One region of the Serratia sp. FDAARGOS_506 genome, then DNA from elsewhere that is predicted to be linked to it. Evidence: predicted binding sites of a transcription regulator. Region 1 holds the regulator's gene; each other region holds the start of a gene.

Region 1 (7,380 bases):
GCCGGCCAGGAAGATACTCAGGCTGGCGCTCACCGCGCCGGCGGAAATTTGCAGTTCCTCCCGCATGGCGCCGAAGGCGGGCAGGTACATATCGGTCGCCAGATAACCCAGCATGCTCAGGCCGGCGAGGTAGAACATAAAGCCAAAGGAATTTCGCATGGTATTTCTCGTTAATATTTTAGTGTCGCAGGTTTTTAGCGCCGGTCAGTGTATCCGGCTGGATCTCTGCTTGTGAAACGGTAATATTTGCAAAGTGCTGTTAAAAAAATTGAAGGCAAAACGATGTGGTCTGAATATTCTCTTGAAGTCGTCGACGCGGTGGCGCGCACCGGCAGTTTCAGCGCGGCGGCGCAGGAATTGCACCGGGTCCCGTCGGCGGTCAGCTATACCGTACGGCAGCTGGAGCAATGGCTGGCGGTGCCGCTGTTTGAGCGGCGTCACCGCGATGTGGAATTGACACCGGCCGGTGCACTGTTTATCAAGGATGCGCGAGCTGTTATCAAAAAAATGCTCGACACCCGCCGTCATTGTCAGCAGGTGGCCAACGGTTGGCGCGGCCAGCTGAATATCGCGGTGGACATCATCGTCAAACCGCAACGCAGCCGCCAGCTGGTGTTGGATTTCTACCGTCATTTCCCCGACGTTGAACTGATGCTGCAACCCGAGGTGTTCAACGGCGTGTGGGATGCGCTGGTGGACGGCAGGGCGGACATGGCGATCGGCGCCACGCGCGCGGTGCCGGTCGGTGGCGGCTTCGCCTTTCGCGACATGGGTTATATGAACTGGTTGTGCGTGGTCAGCCCGCAGCACCCGCTGGCGCAGTTGGCGGGGCCGCTGAATGACGATCAACTGCGGCCGTATCCTTCGCTTTGCCTGGAGGACACCTCGCGCAACCTGCCCAAGCGCGTCACCTGGACGCTGGATAACCAGCGGCGACTGGTGGTGCCAGATTGGACTTCGGCACTCGACTGTTTGTGCGCCGGGTTGTGCGTCGGCATGATGCCGGCGCATCGGGCACTGCCGCGGGTGCAGCGCGGTGAGCTGAAGGCGTTGCAGCTGCAGCAACCGTTTCCCGCCAGCCCTTGCTGTCTGACCTGGCAACAGGATAAACCGTCACCGGCGATGAGCTGGCTGCTGGCGTATCTGGGCGATGGCGAGACGCTGAATCAGGAGTGGTTGAGCGAGGCGGAACCGGAAGCCGCGCAGGCTTCCGGCGCGGGGGATTAGCGGCGGTAGTCGATGAACGGGCCGTCGGCGACAGAGCGGCGTTCGACCAGCTTAGGATGCACTTCGATCACCTGTGACTCTTCGCGTTTGCTGATGATGCGATCCAGCAGCATGGTGAAGGCCATTTCGCCCAGGCGCTCTTTAGGCTGATGAATGGTGGTCAGTGCCGGGGTAAAGTAGCGGGCGTTGCGCACGTTGTCGTAACCGATCACGGAAATATCCTGCGGCACTCGCAGCCCCAGCTCGTCGGCGGCGCAGATGGCGCCCATCGCCATGATGTCGCCGCCGCAGAATACCGCGGTCGGTCGTTGTTTTTGCGACAGGATTTGGTGCATCGCCTTATAGCCGGACTCCGGTTCGAAGTCGCCCTGAACGATCCACTCTTCGCGAATCTCGATATGTGCTTCCTGCAGCGCCTTCATAAAGCCCTGATGACGGCCGCCGCCGGTGTTGCGCGACAGCTGGCCCGGAATGGCGCCGATATCGCGGTGGCCACGCTCGATCAGGTAACGGCCGGCCAGATAGCCGCCTTCGAAGGCGTTATCGATGATGGTGTCGGTGAAGTCGCCACGCGCGGCGCCCCAGTCCATCACCACCATCGGGATGTTGCGGTAGTCTTCCAACATGCCCAGCAGCTGATCCGGGTATTCGGAGCACATAACCAGCAGGCCGTCGACGCGCTTTTGCGCCAGCATCGCCAGGTAGGCGCGCTGCTTGTCCAGATTGTTGTGCGAGTTGCACAGGATCAGGGTGTAGCCTTTGCTGTAGCAGCTGTTTTCCACCGCTTCGATCACTTCGGCGAAGTAGGGCGCTTCGCTCGAGGTGGCCAACAGGCCGATCGACTTGGTGTGATTGACTTTCAGGCTGCGCGCCACGGCGCTCGGCGAGTAATGCAGCTCTTTGATGGCGGCCCACACGGCCGCTTTGGTCTCTTCGGCGACGAAACGAGTCTTATTGATGACGTGCGAAACGGTGGTGGTGGAAACGCCCGCGCGTTTGGCCACATCTTTAATCGTTGCCATGTAAGGAATGACTCCTGAACTCACATGTTTACAGCATGTAAGTGTGATGTTAATCGTTTGCCTGCGTAGATCCTTCTCCAGAGAAGCGAAAACTGAGTTTTTAGTGTGTTGAAGTCTTCAGCGCTTAATCAGGAGGGGCATGGATGCCGGTACGCAGTTGTGAACTGCGAATTTTGTCGCATATTGAACAAAAGTGGAAGAGGTAATCGAGATTATAAACCGGGAAATGATAACAAGATTTTATCGGCGAACTGTGGGAAAATGATTTGACGTACTAATTGTGCGCCTTTTATCCTTAGGAAAGCCCATTTTAAAGGAGTTGTCATGGATACCGATCTGAAGATGTCGCTGTTCACCACCGTTTGTGCGTTGGCGATGATCATCGCTTTCAGCTTTGTCGCTGCGTTGAACTGATTTCCCGCCAGTTTTAAAAAAGGCGCAGCCACGCTGCGCCTCGTCACTTAGGCAAGGCCTGCGCTTACGCCAGGTTTTCCGCCGCGAAAGCCCAGTTGACCAACGCCCAGAAGTTTTCCAGGTATTTTGGACGCGCATTGCGGTAATCGATGTAATACGCGTGTTCCCATACGTCAACGGTCAGCAGAGGTTTGTCTTCACCGGTCAGCGGGGTGGCCGCATTGGAGGTGTTGACGATCGCCAGCGTGCCGTCCGGTTTTTTCACCAGCCAGGTCCAGCCGGCGCCGAAGTTTTTCACTGCGGCATCGGTGAACTGCTCTTTGAACGCAGCGAATGAGCCGAAGGATTTGACGATCGCCGCCGCCAGTTCGCCCTGCGGTTCACCGCCGCCCTGTGGCGACAGGCAGTGCCAGTAGAAAGTGTGGTTCCACACCTGTGCTGCGTTGTTGAAGACGCCGCCGTTAGAGGTTTTGATGATCTCTTCGAGCGATTTGCCCTCGAACTCGCTGCCTTTCACCAGGTTGTTCAGGTTAACCACGTAGGTGTTGTGGTGCTTGCCGTAGTGGTATTCCAGGGTCTCGGCGGAGATGTGCGGCTCGAGCGCGTTTTTCTCATACGGTAATGCAGGTAATTCAAACGACATTGCTTCCTCCTTTACGGCGCCACTCGCTTCCCGCCGGGGCGAGAGCCATATGGGCCGTTTTTTATTGTGGTCATTCAATCTTAACAATTTTCATCATAAAAAACAGGAGGAAAAGCGAGAAATGCGCGTGGGGAAGTGCGATGGGCGATAGCTTGAGCAGGCGGTTGCGACCGGGGCCGCAACCGCGCAGAACAGGGTATTAACGAATGGTTTTCGGCGTCACTACGCGGCGTGCGCCGATATAGTGGTTTTGCCAATAGTCGTTGTCGAGCTGGCTGATGCGGATCTCTTCGCCAGTGCGCGGCGACTGGATGAATTTGCCGTTGCCGAGGTAGACGCCGACATGGTCCGCCACGCCGCGGTTATTGATGCGGAAGAACACCAGATCGCCGCTTTCCAGTTCGCTTTTCTTGATCGGCGCTGCGTCGCGCAGGTGATACATCTCGTTGGCGGTGCGCGGCATCTTGATTTTCACTACGTCTTTATAGGCGTAATAGATAAGGCCGCTGCAATCGAAGCCGGTACGCGGCGAGCTGCCGCCCCAGCGGTAAGGTTTGCCCATCTGGCCCATCAGCTTGGCCATTGCGGTCTGCTTGGCGTGCTGGTAACGTTTTTTGTGCGCCGGGCTCAGTTTCAACGGCTTATCTTCACGCGCCAGCTTGGCGGTGGCCATGCCGGCTTCGCGGTGGCGGCCGTAGCCTTTTTTATAGCCCTTTTTCGGCGGGGTGACTTTAATCTTGGCGGTTTTCTGCACTTTGGCCTTGGGTTTGGCGCTGGCGATCTTTTTCGCGCTTTTCTCGGTTTTGGCCTTGGCGGTCTTGGTTTTTTTCTCGGGGGCCGTCACTTTGGCTTTTTTAGCGGCTTTGTCCGCCTTCTTTTTTCTGCGGTCATCAGGCCGCGCTTCATTAGCATGGCTTTTACGCTGCTCGGCGGCAACACGCGCCTGTGGCGCAGCGTGCGCCAAATTGAAGAAGAGCTGCGTAAACAGCAGCGCAAAGAGCGTAAGAATTAAACGCATGTCGACGTCACCAACCTTGGCCCCGAAACGGATATCGAAAGAGTCACAGTATTCCCGAATTTCGCCATATAAAACAGCGAAGAACTCATAAATAATAATCCATATTGTGAGAAAACGTTAATGACATTTTTTTTGCTTCAAAATCAGCCCGTTGATGTATGAAAAAGCGCCAATCGGCGGCGATGGATATAATTAATCCGCGCCGTCATCTCGGCGCAATATATTAGTGAAATGGTCGGATTAAAAATGTTATTCTCAGCGTATGTTTTGACCGGAATGACGTGGCCGGTGAAACGCGATCGGCAGCGGGCGAATATCCTTGCAAAAGATGGCGTTTTCTTGCGACTGTTCCAGCCGCTACAATAGCCCGCGTGATGCATGTTGTAGCCATGAAATGTGGCTTGAGGAAGCAATAAATGACGACGACACTTGAAAAAATTCAGCACCAAATCGCTGAAAACCCGATTCTGCTGTACATGAAAGGTTCGCCTAAGCTGCCGAGCTGCGGCTTCTCCGCACAGGCTGTGCAAGCGCTGTCCGCCTGCGGCGAACGTTTCGCCTACGTGGATATTCTGCAAAACCCGGACATCCGCGCCGAGCTGCCAAAATACGCCAACTGGCCGACGTTCCCGCAGCTGTGGGTAGACGGTGAGCTGGTCGGCGGTTGCGATATCATCATCGAGATGTATCAGCGCGGAGAACTGCAGCAGCTGATCAAAGAAACGGCAGAAAAGTATAAAGCGCAGGAAGACCAGCAGTCTTAATCGACAGACTTGCGGTTATCGCGTTACGGGCGGCGCCAGTGCAAACTGGGCCGCCTTTTTTGTTGAGCTTATTCGGCGAGATCGCCGGCGGGCAGCGGCCAGCCGCCGAGACGTTTCCAGCGGTTAACCAGCTCGCAAAACAGCAGGGCGGTTTGTTCGGTGTCGTACAGTGCGGAGTGCGCTTGGCTGCTGTCGAACGGCATGCCGGCGGCGATGCAGGCTTTCGCCAGCACCGTTTGGCCCAGCACCAGGCCGCTCAGCGCGGCGGTGTCGAAGGTGGCGAACGGATGGAACGGGTTGCGCTTCAGGCCGGCACGCTCGGCTGCGGCCATCAGGAAGCTGTGATCGAAATTGGCGTTGTGCGCCACGATAATGGCCCGGTTGCAACCGCGATCCTTAAGCCCTTTGCGCACCGCTTTGAAAATGGCGTGCAGTGCGTCATATTCGCTGACCGCGCCGCGCAGCGGATTGTGCGGATCGATGCCGTTAAACGCCAGCGCTTCCGGCTGCAGGTTGGCGCCCTCGAAAGGCTCCACGTGGAAGTGCAGGGTCTCGTCCTGCTGCAGCCAGCCGTCTTCATCCATTTTCAGCGTCACGGCGGCGATCTCCAGCAACGCATCGGTATTGGCGTTGAAGCCGGCGGTTTCAACATCTATTACTACGGGATAAAACCCACGAAAACGACCACTCAGGGCGTTAAGATCACTTTTCTCGGCCATCAGTTTCTTATCTTCATCGAATGCAGCGCGCATTATGGCAAATTTTGCGCCCGGTTGCAGGCGCTATCGCGCGGAGAGTCAGCAGGGCGCAGTGCGCGCCCTGAAGGGGAGGCTTAGTGGCCGAGGCCCTGACCGGCGTGTTTGTTTTCGATCAGCTCGATTTTGTAGCCGTCCGGATCTTCGACGAAGGCGATTACCGTGGTGCCGCCTTTCACCGGGCCGGCTTCGCGGGTGACCTTGCCGCCTGCGCGGCGGATGCTGTCGCAGGTGGCGGCGACGTCGTCCACGCCCAGCGCCAGGTGCCCGAAGGCGGTGCCCATGTCGTAGCTGTCGGTGCCCCAGTTATAGGTCAGTTCGATAACTGCGCCTTCGCTCTCTTCCGTATAACCGACGAAAGCCAACGAGTATTTGTACTCTGGGTTTTCGCTGGTGCGCAGCAGGCGCATGCCTAATACCTTGGTATAGAAGTCGATGGAGCGTTGCAGGTCACCGACGCGGATCATGGTATGGAGTAAGCGCATAATTCCTCTGAATTGACTGTGCCGTGGCAGACGGCGGGTGGATTGAAGCACAAGCGAGTATAGCCTTGTCCCGCAAGGGAATTCAACGTGACGAGCGGGTGACAATGTCACTTACTGGCTTTCCGTCGGAGGTGTCTAAGTATTGATCGAGCTCGCCGATCAATACAGAGTAATTGATCTGCACAATCAATTATCTATTTAGGCGGCAAGCGTGTAAAAATTGAACGGCAGTAGAGAACAACACCAGGGAACACCGGCCCGCCCCGCGCGGGCTTTTTTGTGTGCGGCGCATAAAAAACGGCCAGGCAAAGTTGCGTGGCCGTATGGGTCAGGACGGGTTATTTCGCCAGAAACGGATAGTCGGTATACCCTTCGGCGCCGCCGCCATAGAAGCTCTCCGGCTTAGGCTCATTCAGCGGTGCATGCTGACGGAAACGCTCTACCAGATCCGGGTTGGCGATGTAACTGCGGCCGAAGGCCACCGCGTCGATGAAGCCTTTTTCGATCAACGCTTCGGCTTTTTCGGCGGTGTAAGCACCGGCGCCGACGATCACCCCTTTAAAGTGGGCGCGCACCGAGTCGCGGAAGGCGTCGGAATACGGTTTGCCGCCGGCCCAGTCCGGTTCGGAGATGTGCAGGTAGGCGATGTTGCGCTTGTTCAGCTCTTCCACCAGATACAGCGCCGCTTCTTCCTGATCTTCACCGTTGTCCAACCCGTTGAACGGCCCCAGCGGCGAGATGCGGATGCCGATGTGCTCGGAGCCCCATTCGGCGACCGCCGCATCAACCACTTCCAGCGTCAGACGGGTGCGATTCTCGATGCTGCCGCCGTATTGATCGGTACGTTGGTTAGAGGCCGGTGACATGAACTGGTGCAGCAGATAGCCGTGGGCCGCATGCAGTTCGATGAAGTCGAAGCCGGCTTCCCGCGCGTTGGCGGTCGCCTGGCGGAAATCGTTGACGATGCCCGGGATCTCGCTGGTTTCCAGCGCGCGCGGCGTGGAGGTTGGCACGCGCACCCAGGCGCCGGTTTCATCACGCACGGTGGTGCG
Region 2 (7,380 bases), 1.9 Mb from region 1:
TTTTCGCCGCCGCTGGTGATAATGCTGTCCAGCTGACGCAGCGGCACGCCGTTGACGTCGAGCGCCTTGTTGGTGATCACCTGCAGGTTGGCGTCACGCGCGCGCTGGGTATTCTCCAGGCGCTTGGCCAGGGTCTCCAGGCTGTCGGCGGTCTTGTCGCCCAGGATCACGATCACCGCGCGCTGGCCGGTGCTGTCTGCGTAAACATGCATGTTGTTGGCCTGGTTGCCCAGCTTGCCGCTCTGATCCGCCATGCCGACCGGCAGGGTGAACGCCAGTTTGCCGTCCAGCAGGCTCACCTGCTGCCCGGCCGGCACGCTGGCCGCCGCGCCGTCAGGTGCTGCCTTGGTGTCTTTGGTGTTGCCGTCGCAGGCCGCGAGGCCAAGCGCCAGCAGGCTGATACCCATCAATTTCGCTACTTTACGCATCGGGCTTCCTTCTTCCTTTCCGGTAGGGATTTACTGTCGTATCGCAACCTATTCCAGGTTGAAATGCAAGGCAGATGTTGTCACAAGTTTTTTTCCAGTAATAGCCGATAATCAGCCACTTCGCCTTTCTTTTCCAGCTGAACAATCTGATAGTGGTGAGTGAGCAGCATCGTCAGCATGGCGCGGAACCGGTTACGGGTTTTGACCGTCAGCTGGCGATAGCCTTGCGCCCGCGCCCAGCATTCCTGTTCGGCCAACAGCGCCTGCGCCACGCCGTGGCGACGAAATGCCGGCAGCACGCCGCCCAACCAGCTGTAAAACACCGTTTCCCGTTGTTGATAACCGAGCTTGAAACCGGCCGGCTGCCCGTCGATTTCGGCGATCAACAGGCTGGCGGGAGCGGCACCGATGCGCCGCTGCAGATCGGCCAGGCTATGCAGGCCGCCGAATTCGGGGATGCGTTGGTACAGGCGGTGGATTTCTTCGAGCGTGGCGGTGCGAACGATTGGGGTCATGGGCGGCCTCCAAAGGATTAGGGCCGCCCAGAATAACACGGCTCAGCCCGGCTGCAGGCTGCCGCTGCGCGCCGCGATGCGTTTGAGCAACATGTTCAGCAACACGCCGTACATCGGCAGGAAGAACAGCAGGCAGATCATCACCTTGAAGCTGTAATCTACCAGCGCGATCTCCACCCAGTTGTTGGCCATGAAGGGATCGCTGCTCTTGTAGAAGGCGATGAAGAAGAACGCCAGCGTATCGCTGATGTTGCCGAAGAACATCGCCGCCGCCGGCGCCACCCACCAGGCGCTGCGTTGACGCAGGCGGTTGAAGACGTGAACGTCGAGGATTTGGCCGAGCACGTAGGCCATAAAGCTGGCGACGGCGATGCGCGCCACGAACAGGTTAAAACTGCCCAGCGCCGCGAAGCCCTGCCATTCTCCCTGATAGGTGACGGTGGAGATCACGTAGGAGATGAACAGCGCCGGCACCATCACCGCCAGGATGATGCGTCGCGCCAGCGGCGCGCCGAAAATGCGCACGGTCAGATCGGTCGCGAGGAAGATGAACGGGAAGGTAAAGGCGCCCCAGGTGGTATGGAAGCCGAAAACGGTGATCGGCAACTGTACCAGGTAGTTGCTGGAGGTAATGATGGCGATATGAAACAGCGAAAGCCAGACCAACGCGGTGAAGCGCTGCTGTGCGGTAAACGAATACATATTGTAGCCTTTTTAGCAGTGGGGTGAGGGAACCCAGTGTGTCTTGTCAAAACAGCAAAAAACGCTGCGCGGCGGCATGATACGCGTTTGCGCAACCAATGCAATGGTTAAATTTAACGCAAACGTTAACGCATCTTGCGCAGAAAAACTACCGGCGTAAACTAGGCGCTAATGAGATGCGGCGAGCGTTCGCCGATCGTTTTTGAACGAGAAAAATTGCATGACTGACTTATTTGCCCAGGCAGACCAGACGCTCGACGCGTTGGGCCTGCGTTGCCCGGAACCGGTGATGATGGTGCGTAAAACCGTGCGCCATATGGACAACGGCGAAACGCTGCTGATTATCGCCGACGATCCGGCCACCACCCGCGATATTCCGGGCTTCTGCCGCTTTATGGAGCACACGCTGGTAGCGCAGGAGACCGAGCAGGTGCCATACCGTTATTTGCTGCGTAAAGGCGTATAACGGCGACAAGGTCGTGTTGATGAAGGAAAAGTCTTTTTCCCCGAAATGACAACGGGCGCGGTATGCCGCGCCCGTATTGGTTTCCGAACTTAGCTGCGCTTTTTCAACAGCCGCAGCGCGTTGGCGGTGACCAGCGCGGTGGCGCCGGAGTCGGCCAGCACCGCCAGCCACAAACCGGTCAGCCCCAGCAGGCTGGTGATCAGGAAGACCCCCTTCAGCCCCAATGCGATGGTGATGTTTTGCCGGATATTGGCGTGGGTGGCGCGCGAGATGCGGATCATCTCCGCGACGCCCACCAGCCGGTTGTGGGTCAGGGCGGCGTCGGCGGTTTCCAATGCCACGTCGGTGCCGCTGCCCATGGCGATGCCGATGCTGGAGGCCTTCATCGCCGGGGCGTCGTTGATCCCGTCGCCGATCATCGCCGTCGGGCGCAGTTCGCTCAGTTCGGTAACCGCGCTGACCTTATCTTCCGGCAGCAGACCGGCGCGATAGTCGAGGCCCAGCTCGCCGGCGATCGCTGCGGCGGCGCGCGGGTTGTCGCCGGTCAGCATCACGCCGCGAATACCCAGCGCGTTCAGTTCGGCTATCGCCTGTTTGGCGTCGCCGCGCAGCGTATCGCGCAGCGCCAGCAAGCCGATGGGCGCGCCGTCTTCCAGCACCACCACCGCCGTTTTACCGGCGTTTTCCAGCTTGTCTACCTGACTCTGCCATTGGGCGTCGAGCAGGCCCGGTGCCAGCTTGCCCGGCGCGCTGATCAGCACGGTCTTGCCGTCCACGATCCCTTCCACGCCGACGCCGGCCAGCGCGCGGCGCGCCTGCGCCAGCGGCAGCTCAGCCCCGTTTTCGGCGGCGCGGTTGATGATCGCCTGCGCCAGCGGGTGATGTGAACCGGCTTCCACCGCCGCGGCAAGCTGCAGCAGCCGTTGTTCGGTGAGCGTGCCGATCGGCAGCACGTCGGTCACCGTCGGCTTGCCTTCGGTCAGGGTACCGGTTTTATCGAAGGCGATGGTTTGCACCTGCCCCAGTTGTTCCAGCGCCGCGCCGCCTTTAATCAGCGCACCGCGCCGCGTGGCAGCCGCCAGTCCGGATGTGATGGCCGCCGGAGTCGAGATCACCAGCGCGCATGGGCAGCCGATCAGCAGCAGCGTCAGACCGCGATAGATCCAGGTATCCCAAGGCTGCGAGAACAGCAGCGGCGGCAGCAGGATCACCGCGACGGCCAGCAGCATAATGGCCGGGGTGTAATAGCGACTGAAGCGATCGAGGAAGCGTTCGATCGGCGCGCGGCGCTCTTCAGCTTCTTCGATCAGTTGCAGAATGCGGTCGATGGCGTTTTTGCCGGGCTCGGAGATCACCTTCATCTGTGCCGCCTGATCGACGGACAGGCTGCCGGCGGCCACTTTCTCGCCCTGTTGGCGCTCGACCGGCACCGATTCGCCGGTCAGGGCGCTTTCGTCGAAGCTGGCGAACGGATTGAGCAGCTCGGCGTCGGCTGGCAGGCGTCCGCCGGGTGCGATTTCTATCACATCGCCAGGGCGCAGACTGGCGACCGGCACGCGTTTGCGTTCCGTGCCTTGCAGCAGCAGCGCATCTTCCGGCACCAGCTCCATCAGCGCCGTCACGCCGCGCCGCGCGCGGTTGGCGGCGTAGGACTCCAGCAGTTCGCCGACCATAAACAGCAGCAGCACCATCGCCGCCTCGGCGGTGGCGCCGATGAACAGCGCACCGATGGCCGCGACGCTCATCAGCGTTTCGATAGCGAACGGCGTGCCGGAACGAATCAACCGCAGCGCCTTGGTGGCGACCGGTGCCAATCCGACCAGCGTGGTGGCGATAAAGGCGATGCGGCCCAGCTCCGGGTTAACTCGATCCAGCACCCAACTGACGACCATCAGGGTGGTTAATAGCAGCAGCGGTGCGAATTCGCCGAAACGTGAGGTTTTCGGCGCGGCGGCTTTGGTTGTCTGGGTGCCGAGCAGAGTAAAGCCGGCCTGGGCGACCGCGTCCTGGATCCGCAGGCTGATGTCGGACTGTGCGTCGACCACCAATTTCTCGGTGGCGAACAATACGCGCGCGCTGTCGACGCCAGGGAGTGCGGTGACGGCATTTTCGATTTTCTTGGCGCAGCTTGGGCAGTCCATACCGGTGACTTTCCAGCTGAAACGTTGGCTACCGGAAGGGGGAGCGGCGGCCAGCCTGTCGCTTTCCTCGTCCGGATCGTCGGGCGCGGCGGTGCAGCAACCGCTATCGCCATGATCGTGGTGGTGGGCGTGTTCGGCCTGTGCAGCGGCGTTTTTCGGTTCGCTGCTGCAGCCATGCTGAGTTTTGCTGTGGCTGTGGTTGCAGCCGCATCCGCCTTCGGCGTGGTGATGTTCCTGATGATTATGGTTGTGCTGATTGTGCATAACGTCCCCCTTCGGGCTGTTAAACGGATTTACTCAGCTGACTCTACACCCTGGAGTCCACTCCAGAGTCAAGCCCCGGATGAGAATTATTGCTAACGGCGTTCGCACGTATAAAGGGGTATTCATTCAATTATGAATAATGCGAATTTTAATCTATAGGCTTTTCTTATCCCTTATTTGAGGGGAAAGGCTCACCGCCGTTAGTTTAAATAAGAAAATAATATTCCTATAGAAACTAAAAAATCGCCCGGCCTAATAATAAAGAGTTATTAATCTATAACGCTTTAGCAAAATTTACCTTTTCACCCACACCAAGCCAGCATGATTCGCTTGTGTCTGCAGGCCGCATTTCTATTGAAGTTTGGTGCCAACTTATCCTCATTAATTTTCATTTTTTTTGTAAATAAGGCGAAAAAGCAGCATAACAATCTTTCGTTAATCTAATAAATGGTCGATTATTTTATGTCCAGTTTTGTGGTCCTGCCTATAATTGGAATCGATTACCATTTTTAATGGTGATCTTATTTGCTGATATATATGCATTAATTCTACCTAACACACTGCCGGTAACGGCGCATAAGCCCCTTCCAGCAAGCTTAAGGTTCATTAACCGTAGCTTACGGGGAGGTTATGTCTATCTGTCTGATTGATAACGATCGGATAATGAGTGGAATCGAACCAATGCAATCTACTAAAAAGGCAATTGAAATTACTGAATCCAACTTCGCAGCCGCCAAAACCGGCTACGATGCTGTAGCCGACTTGCTGCATTACCATGAGCGTGGCAACGGGATTCAGATTAATGGCAAGGATTCATTTTCTAACGAGCAAGCTGGGCTGTTTATTACCCGTGAGAATCAAACCTGGAACGGTTACAAGGTATTTGGCCAGCCGGTTAAATTAACCTTCTCCTTCCCGGACTATAAGTTCTCTGCCACCAACGTCGCCGGCGACACCGGGCTGAGCAAGTTCAGCGCGGAACAGCAGCAGCAGGCTAAGCTGTCGCTGCAATCCTGGGCCGACGTCGCCAACATCACCTTCACCGAAGTGGCGGCCGGTCAAAAGGCCAACATCACCTTCGGCAACTATAGCCAGGATCGCCCCGGCCACTATGATTACGGCACTCAGGCCTATGCCTTCCTGCCGAACACCATTTGGCAGGGCCAGGATCTGGGTGGCCAGACCTGGTACAACGTCAACCAATCCAACGTGAAACATCCGGCGACCGAAGACTACGGCCGCCAGACGTTTACCCATGAGATTGGCCATGCGCTGGGCCTGAGCCATCCGGGCGATTACAACGCCGGTCAGGGCAATCCGACCTACCGTGACGCCAGCTATGCGGAAGACACCCGCCAGTTCAGTCTGATGAGCTATTGGAGTGAAACCAACACCGGTGGCGACAACGGCGGTCACTACGCCGCCGCTCCGCTGCTGGACGATATTGCCGCCATTCAACACCTGTATGGTGCCAACCTGTCGACCCGCACCGGCGACACCGTGTATGGCTTTAACTCCAATACCGGCCGCGATTACTACAGCACCACCAGCAACTCGCAAAAACTGATCTTTGCGGTCTGGGATGCGGGCGGCAACGATACCTTCGACTTCTCCGGTTACACCGCGAACCAGCGCATCAACCTGAATGAGAAATCGTTCTCCGACGTGGGCGGTTTGAAGGGTAACGTGTCGATCGCCGCCGGCGTGACCATCGAGAACGCCATTGGCGGTTCCGGCAATGACGTGATCGTCGGCAACGCGGCCAACAACGTACTGAAAGGCGGCGCGGGCAACGACGTGCTGTTCGGCGGTGGCGGGGCGGATGAGCTGTGGGGCGGTTCCGGCCAGGATACCTTCGTGTACACCGCCGCCAGCGATTCTGCACCGGGTGCTTCGGACTGGATCCGCGACTTCCAGAAAGGGATCGACAAAATTGATCTGTCGTTCTTCAACAAAGAGGCGCAGAGCAGCGATTTCATTCACTTCGTCGATCACTTCAGCGGCGCGGCCGGTGAAGCGCTGCTCAGCTACAACGCGTCCAACAACGTAACCGATCTGGCGGTGAACATCGGGGGGCATCAGGCGCCGGACTTCCTGGTGAAAATCGTCGGTCAGGTAGACGTCGCCACCGACTTTATCGTGTAACACAGTAACGAAACGCCCGGCGCAGTATCGGCCGGGCGTGATGCGGGAGCTCGGTATGAAAGGTACTTTAACGCGCACCGCTCTGGCGGCGGGCGGCATGATGGTGACGAGTGCGGTCATGGCCGGCAGTTTGGCGCTGCCGACCGCGCAGTCGCTGGCGGGGCAATGGCAGGTTGCCGACAGCGAACGGCAATGCCAAATCGAGTTTTTGGCAAATGAGCAAAGTGAGACCAACGGCTATCAGCTGGTGGATCGGCAACGTTGTCTGCAAAGCGTGTTTGCGGCCGAGGTGGTGGGCTGGCGCCCGGCGCCGGACGGCATCGCCCTGCTGCGGGCGGATGGCAGCACGCTGGCGTTCTTCTCGCGTGACGGCGATCTGTATCGCAATCAGCTGGGGGCCGATGATGTCCTGACGTTGAAAGCGTTGGCTTGATGTGGAAACGGGTTCGGCGTGCCGAACCCGCGGCAGGGAGTTACAGATAAAGTGACCGCACGATCAGGAAGTGGCCGGAGAAGTAACAGAAAGCCACGATGGCGTCCGCTGCGCGGAAGGTGAAACGGTAGCGGTTGATAAGCCAAACCACGTTGGCCAGCAGCAGCAAGGAGGTGCCGGTCAGCAGCGAAAAGCCGAAATCGGTGCTGCGCAGGAAATATTGTTCGCCCGCCAACCAGACCATCAGCAGCGTCATCGCCACGTAGGTGACGATCGGCCAGCGCAT
Region 3 (7,380 bases), 1.8 Mb from region 1:
ACGTGCATAAACGATGGCGTTGGATTTCACGAACTTGGCCACTTTCCAGCAGAACAGCGCGTCGCGCAGTTCCTGTTCGGTCGGCTGGCGCTCGGATACCACGCGCAGATCGGCGGCGGTCACCATGCCCAGATCGCGATCCTGCACCAGCAGGCCGCCGTTGACGCGCTTGAAGTCCAGCCCCGCCACGCGTTGCTGCCACTGGCCGCAGGCCAGCACGCGCACGTTCTGTTTGGCAGCCAGCAGGGAGCGCGCTTCCTGGGTGACGTTTGGCGCGATGATCACTTCCACGAACTGGCGGCTGATGATCGCCTGCGCGGTGGCGGCGTCCAGCTCGCGGTTAAAGGCGATGATGCCGCCAAAGGCGGAGGTCGGGTCGGTTTGATAAGCGCGCTCGTAGGCGGTCAGGATATCGTCGCCGATCGCCACGCCGCAAGGGTTGGCGTGCTTGACGATCACGCAGGCCGGCTCGGCGAACTCTTTCACGCATTCCAGCGCGGCGTCGGTGTCGGCGATGTTGTTATAGGACAGCGCTTTGCCCTGCAGCTGCTCGGCGGTCGCGACGGACGCTTCCTTTACCTCTTCTTCTATATAGAAGGCGGCCTGCTGGTGGCTGTTCTCACCGTAACGCATATCCTGCTTCTTGATGTAGTTGAGGTTCAGGGTCCGCGGGAAGCGGCCGGACGGCTGTTCGGTCTCGCCGTGGTACGCAGGCACCCGCTCACCGAAGTAGTTGGCGATCATGCTGTCGTAGGCGGCGGTGTGTTCGAAGGCTTTGATGGCGAGATCGAAGCGGGTGGCATAGCGCAGCGAGCCGTCGTTGTTGTCCATCTCGGCAATGATGGCGGCGTAGTCGCTGCTCTTCACGACGATGGCGACGTCTTTATGGTTCTTGGCGGCGGAGCGCACCATGGTCGGGCCGCCGATATCGATATTCTCGACCGCGTCTTCCAGCGAGCAATCCGGGCGCGCCACGGTTTGGGCGAACGGATACAGATTGACGACCACCATGTCGATAGGCTTGATGTCATGCTGATTCATGACGGCGTCGTCCTGGCCGCGGCGGCCGAGGATACCGCCGTGAACTTTCGGGTGCAGGGTCTTAACTCGTCCGTCCATCATTTCCGGGAAACCGGTGTAGTCGGAAACTTCGGTAACGGGCAGGCCGGCGTCTGCCAGCAGGCGGGCGGTGCCGCCGGTGGAGAGCAATTCAACGCCGCGCTGGGAAAGCGCTTCGGCGAATTCAACGATACCGGCTTTGTCAGACACGCTGAGCAGGGCCCGGCGGATTGGACGAGGTTGTTGCATGGTTTTATCCCTTGGCTTTGAGTCGCAATTAAAGAGCGTTACGTGAATGTCCACCTCGTTCTCTCTCTATAAGGAAGGTTTTTTTGCCTTATAAGGGAGGTGCAGGCACATATTCAGGTAACGCCCCCATAAAAAGGGGGATCGTTTCGTCGCGGGGAATTGTAGCGAAAACGTTTGCGTGGTGCTCGTAAATTTTCCGTACAAATCGCATCTGTGGATAACACTGTGTGCAAGTGGGTATAAGGCGGGGTTTTGCTGTGGAATGCAGCGAACGATCGTTTTTGCCGAAAATACCTGTTGCGGCCTGCGAGGAACTCCCTATAATGCGCCTCCATCGACACGGAACATGTGAACAACTTCACAGAGTATCCGGGGGTCGCAGAGAAAAATCCTGAAAATTAGGGTTGACTCTGAAAGAGGAAAGCGTAATATACGCCACCTCGAGTTAGCAAGCGAAAGCGCCTAACTCACTGCTCTTTAACAATTTATCAGACAATCTGTGTGGGCACTCCACAAGACGATATCCAGCATCTTCGGATGCAAAAAAATATCAAGTCTTGAAGAGTGACTAACTGAAGTAAAATTCATGCAGTAAATCTTTGAGCATCGCTTCTCGAGTGGAAGCAAATCAAGCTTTAAATTGAAGAGTTTGATCATGGCTCAGATTGAACGCTGGCGGCAGGCTTAACACATGCAAGTCGAGCGGTAGCACGGGGGAGCTTGCTCCCTGGGTGACGAGCGGCGGACGGGTGAGTAATGTCTGGGAAACTGCCTGATGGAGGGGATAACTACTGGAAACGGTAGCTAATACCGCATAACGTCGCAAGACCAAAGAGGGGACCTTCGGGCCTCTTGCCATCAGATGTGCCCAGATGGGATTAGCTAGTAGGTGGGGTAATGGCTCACCTAGGCGACGATCCCTAGCTGGTCTGAGAGGATGACCAGCCACACTGGAACTGAGACACGGTCCAGACTCCTACGGGAGGCAGCAGTGGGGAATATTGCACAATGGGCGCAAGCCTGATGCAGCCATGCCGCGTGTGTGAAGAAGGCCTTCGGGTTGTAAAGCACTTTCAGCGAGGAGGAAGGTGGTGAGCCTAATACGCTCATCAATTGACGTTACTCGCAGAAGAAGCACCGGCTAACTCCGTGCCAGCAGCCGCGGTAATACGGAGGGTGCAAGCGTTAATCGGAATTACTGGGCGTAAAGCGCACGCAGGCGGTTTGTTAAGTCAGATGTGAAATCCCCGGGCTCAACCTGGGAACTGCATTTGAAACTGGCAAGCTAGAGTCTCGTAGAGGGGGTAGAATTCCAGGTGTAGCGGTGAAATGCGTAGAGATCTGGAGGAATACCGGTGGCGAAGGCGGCCCCCTGGACGAAGACTGACGCTCAGGTGCGAAAGCGTGGGGAGCAAACAGGATTAGATACCCTGGTAGTCCACGCTGTAAACGATGTCGATTTGGAGGTTGTGCCCTTGAGGCGTGGCTTCCGGAGCTAACGCGTTAAATCGACCGCCTGGGGAGTACGGCCGCAAGGTTAAAACTCAAATGAATTGACGGGGGCCCGCACAAGCGGTGGAGCATGTGGTTTAATTCGATGCAACGCGAAGAACCTTACCTACTCTTGACATCCAGAGAACTTTCCAGAGATGGATTGGTGCCTTCGGGAACTCTGAGACAGGTGCTGCATGGCTGTCGTCAGCTCGTGTTGTGAAATGTTGGGTTAAGTCCCGCAACGAGCGCAACCCTTATCCTTTGTTGCCAGCGGTTCGGCCGGGAACTCAAAGGAGACTGCCAGTGATAAACTGGAGGAAGGTGGGGATGACGTCAAGTCATCATGGCCCTTACGAGTAGGGCTACACACGTGCTACAATGGCATATACAAAGAGAAGCGACCTCGCGAGAGCAAGCGGACCTCATAAAGTATGTCGTAGTCCGGATTGGAGTCTGCAACTCGACTCCATGAAGTCGGAATCGCTAGTAATCGTAGATCAGAATGCTACGGTGAATACGTTCCCGGGCCTTGTACACACCGCCCGTCACACCATGGGAGTGGGTTGCAAAGAAGTAGGTAGCTTAACCTTCGGGAGGGCGCTTACCACTTTGTGATTCATGACTGGGGTGAAGTCGTAACAAGGTAACCGTAGGGGAACCTGCGGTTGGATCACCTCCTTACCTAAAGATATTGATTCGAGTGGCGTGCTCACACAGATTGTCTGATAGAAAGTAACGAGCAGAAATACCTTTATAGGCTTGTAGCTCAGGTGGTTAGAGCGCACCCCTGATAAGGGTGAGGTCGGTGGTTCAAGTCCACTCAGGCCTACCACTTCTCGGAAGTGGAAAAGGTACTGCGCGTGACTGTATGGGGCTATAGCTCAGCTGGGAGAGCGCCTGCCTTGCACGCAGGAGGTCAGCGGTTCGATCCCGCTTAGCTCCACCATATAGTCCGGTATTTCAATACTTCAGAGTATATTGGCGACAGTATGCTGCGAAGTATTTTGCTCTTTAACAATCTGGAACAAGCTGAAAATTGAAACATGACGGCTGAAATTTGTCCCTCCGTAGAAGTACTGGGATAAAGAGTAACCTGTCATAGAGTCTCTCAAATGTTTGCAGCGCGAACGATGGAAACATCTTCGGGTTGTGAGGTTAAGTGACTAAGCGTACACGGTGGATGCCTAGGCAGTCAGAGGCGATGAAGGGCGTGCTAATCTGCGAAAAGCGTCGGTAAGGTGATATGAACCGTTACAACCGGCGATACCCGAATGGGGAAACCCAGTGTGTTTCGACACACTATCATGTCATGAATACATAGTGGCATGAGGCGAACCGGGGAACTGAAACATCTAAGTACCCGAGGAAAAGAAATCAACCGAGATTCCCCAGTAGCGGCGAGCGAACGGGGAGGAGCCCAGAACCTGAATCGGCTTGTGTGTTAGTGGAAGCGTCTGGAAAGTCGCGCAGCAAAGGGTGATAGCCCCGTACACTAAAATGCACAGGTCGTGAGTTCGATGAGTAGGGCGGGACACGTGACATCCTGTCTGAATATGGGGGACCATCCTCCAAGGCTAAATACTCCTGACTGACCGATAGTGAACCAGTACCGTGAGGGAAAGGCGAAAAGAACCCCGGCGAGGGGAGTGAAATAGAACCTGAAACCGTGTACGTACAAGCAGTGGGAGCACCTTCGTGGTGTGACTGCGTACCTTTTGTATAATGGGTCAGCGACTTATATTTTGTAGCAAGGTTAACCGTATAGGGGAGCCGTAGGGAAACCGAGTCTTAACTGGGCGATTAGTTGCAAGGTATAGACCCGAAACCCGGTGATCTAGCCATGGGCAGGTTGAAGGTTGGGTAACACTAACTGGAGGACCGAACCGACTAATGTTGAAAAATTAGCGGATGACTTGTGGCTGGGGGTGAAAGGCCAATCAAACCGGGAGATAGCTGGTTCTCCCCGAAAGCTATTTAGGTAGCGCCTCGTGAACTCATCTTCGGGGGTAGAGCACTGTTTCGGCTAGGGGGCCATCCCGGCTTACCAAACCGATGCAAACTCCGAATACCGAAGAATGTTATCACGGGAGACACACGGCGGGTGCTAACGTCCGTCGTGAAGAGGGAAACAACCCAGACCGCCAGCTAAGGTCCCAAAGTCATGGTTAAGTGGGAAACGATGTGGGAAGGCATAGACAGCCAGGATGTTGGCTTAGAAGCAGCCATCATTTAAAGAAAGCGTAATAGCTCACTGGTCGAGTCGGCCTGCGCGGAAGATGTAACGGGGCTAAACCATGCACCGAAGCTGCGGCAGCGACGCTTAGCGTTGTTGGGTAGGGGAGCGTTCTGTAAGCCGTTGAAGGTGGCCTGTGAGGGTTGCTGGAGGTATCAGAAGTGCGAATGCTGACATAAGTAACGATAAAGCGGGTGAAAAGCCCGCTCGCCGGAAGACCAAGGGTTCCTGTCCAACGTTAATCGGGGCAGGGTGAGTCGACCCCTAAGGCGAGGCTGAAAAGCGTAGTCGATGGGAAACAGGTTAATATTCCTGTACTTGGTGTTACTGCGAAGGGGGGACGGAGAAGGCTAGGCTGGCCGGGCGACGGTTGTCCCGGTTTAAGCGTGTAGGGGGTGTGACCTGGTAAATCCGGTTGCATATCAACCCTGAGGCGTGATGACGATGCACTACGGTGCAGAAGTAGTTGATGCCCTGCTTCCAGGAAAATCCTCTAAGCTCCAGGTAACATTGAATCGTACCCCAAACCGACACAGGTGGTCAGGTAGAGAATACCAAGGCGCTTGAGAGAACTCGGGTGAAGGAACTAGGCAAAATGGTGCCGTAACTTCGGGAGAAGGCACGCTGGCATGTAGGTGAAGTCCCTTGCGGATGGAGCTGAAGCCAGTCGAAGATACCAGCTGGCTGCAACTGTTTAATAAAAACACAGCACTGTGCAAACACGAAAGTGGACGTATACGGTGTGACGCCTGCCCGGTGCTGGAAGGTTAATTGATGGGGTCAGCCGCAAGGCGAAGCTCTTGATCGAAGCCCCAGTAAACGGCGGCCGTAACTATAACGGTCCTAAGGTAGCGAAATTCCTTGTCGGGTAAGTTCCGACCTGCACGAATGGCGTAATGATGGCCAGGCTGTCTCCACCCGAGACTCAGTGAAATTGAACTCGCTGTGAAGATGCAGTGTACCCGCGGCAAGACGGAAAGACCCCGTGAACCTTTACTATAGCTTGACACTGAACATTGAGCCTTGATGTGTAGGATAGGTGGGAGGCTTTGAAGCGTGGACGCCAGTCTGCGTGGAGCCATCCTTGAAATACCACCCTTTAATGTTTGATGTTCTAACTCGGCCCCGTGATCCGGGGTGAGGACAGTGTCTGGTGGGTAGTTTGACTGGGGCGGTCTCCTCCCAAAGAGTAACGGAGGAGCACGAAGGTTAGCTAATCACGGTCGGACATCGTGAGGTTAGTGCAAAGGCATAAGCTAGCTTGACTGCGAGAGTGACGGCTCGAGCAGGTACGAAAGTAGGTCTTAGTGATCCGGTGGTTCTGAATGGAAGGGCCATCGCTCAACGGATAAAAGGTACTCCGGGGATAACAGGCTGATACCGCCCAAGAGTTCATATCGACGGCGGTGTTTGGCACCTCGATGTCGGCTCATCACATCCTGGGGCTGAAGTAGGTCCCAAGGGTATGGCTGTTCGCCATTTAAAGTGGTACGCGAGCTGGGTTTAGAACGTCGTGAGACAGTTCGGTCCCTATCTGCCGTGGGCGTTGGAAGATTGAGAGGGGTTGCTCCTAGTACGAGAGGACCGGAGTGAACGCACCACTGGTGTTCGGGTTGTCATGCCAATGGCATTGCCCGGTAGCTAAGTGCGGAAAAGATAAGCGCTGAAAGCATCTAAGCGCGAAACTTGCCTCAAGATGAGTCTTCCCTGGGCCTTTAAGGCCCCTGAAGGAACGTTTAAGACTAAGACGTTGATAGGCTGGGTGTGTAAGTGCAGCGATGCATTGAGCTAACCAGTACTAATGATCCGTGAGGCTTAACCTTACAACACCGAAGGTGTTTTGGTGAGACCAGGACAATATTCAGCTTGTTTACAGATTGGTTCTGATGGCGACACGAAAGTGACGCGGTTGGAATGAAACAGAATTTGCCTGGCGGCAATAGCGCGGTGGTCCCACCTGACCCCATGCCGAACTCAGAAGTGAAACGCCGTAGCGCCGATGGTAGTGTGGGGTCTCCCCATGCGAGAGTAGGACACTGCCAGGCATCAAATAAAGCCGAAAGCCCTGAACTGACGTTCAGGGCTTTTTGCTGTGCGTAAAACGCAAAAAAGCGCAGCTACGGTGCGCTGCTTTCCCCAGCTTCTCTCCGATAACCAGCCAGAGAAAAGGCCCCGAAGGGCCTTTGATTAGGGTGTGTTTGCTTTTTTTCACTTATTATTCGGTTAATGCGAGCTGCCCTGAGAGATGCCCAGGCCGGTTTGCGAACGGACAAACTGAGCCCGGAAGCGTTCCCGCTCTTGCTGCCCGGCCAGTGAGCTGTCGGTGATCGAGAACAGCCAGGTGC

The links. The regulator PurR, encoded in region 1, represses purine synthesis genes. The targets are predictions, from matches to a motif close to CANGCAAACGTTTGCNTG.
Positions count from the first base shown of each region.
Region 2: a site for PurR is predicted at 1,761-1,778, ahead of tusA (sulfurtransferase TusA). Genes of this name have one in related genera too.
Region 3: a site for PurR is predicted at 1,472-1,489, ahead of purH (bifunctional phosphoribosylaminoimidazolecarboxamide formyltransferase/IMP cyclohydrolase). Genes of this name have one in related genera too.

Region 1 covers NZ_CP033831.1:3,627,773-3,635,152, forward strand. Annotated here, with positions in the region: gene punC (purine nucleoside transporter PunC) at 1-159, opposite strand, end outside; gene punR (DNA-binding transcriptional activator PunR) at 283-1,227, shown strand; gene purR (HTH-type transcriptional repressor PurR) at 1,224-2,249, opposite strand; gene EGY12_RS17675 (YnhF family membrane protein) at 2,574-2,663, shown strand; gene sodB (superoxide dismutase [Fe]) at 2,728-3,306, opposite strand; gene EGY12_RS17685 (C40 family peptidase) at 3,506-4,324, opposite strand; gene EGY12_RS17690 (Grx4 family monothiol glutaredoxin) at 4,741-5,088, shown strand; gene rnt (ribonuclease T) at 5,157-5,840, opposite strand; gene gloA (lactoylglutathione lyase) at 5,921-6,328, opposite strand; gene EGY12_RS17705 (alkene reductase) at 6,667-7,380, opposite strand, start outside.
Region 2 covers NZ_CP033831.1:1,693,553-1,700,932, forward strand. Annotated here, with positions in the region: gene EGY12_RS08235 (DcrB family lipoprotein) at 1-428, opposite strand, end outside; gene EGY12_RS08240 (GNAT family N-acetyltransferase) at 509-943, opposite strand; gene EGY12_RS08245 (7-cyano-7-deazaguanine/7-aminomethyl-7-deazaguanine transporter) at 986-1,645, opposite strand; gene tusA (sulfurtransferase TusA) at 1,866-2,111, shown strand; gene EGY12_RS08255 (zinc/cadmium/mercury/lead-transporting ATPase) at 2,201-4,516, opposite strand; gene EGY12_RS08260 (serralysin family metalloprotease) at 5,198-6,661, shown strand; gene EGY12_RS08265 (AprI/Inh family metalloprotease inhibitor) at 6,717-7,094, shown strand; gene EGY12_RS08270 (lysoplasmalogenase) at 7,135-7,380, opposite strand, start outside.
Region 3 covers NZ_CP033831.1:1,792,930-1,800,309, forward strand. Annotated here, with positions in the region: gene purH (bifunctional phosphoribosylaminoimidazolecarboxamide formyltransferase/IMP cyclohydrolase) at 1-1,308, opposite strand, end outside; rRNA gene EGY12_RS08725 (16S ribosomal RNA) at 1,946-3,483, shown strand; tRNA gene EGY12_RS08730 (tRNA-Ile) at 3,558-3,634, shown strand; tRNA gene EGY12_RS08735 (tRNA-Ala) at 3,673-3,748, shown strand; rRNA gene EGY12_RS08740 (23S ribosomal RNA) at 3,956-6,858, shown strand; rRNA gene rrf (5S ribosomal RNA) at 6,965-7,080, shown strand; gene actP (cation/acetate symporter ActP) at 7,259-7,380, opposite strand, start outside.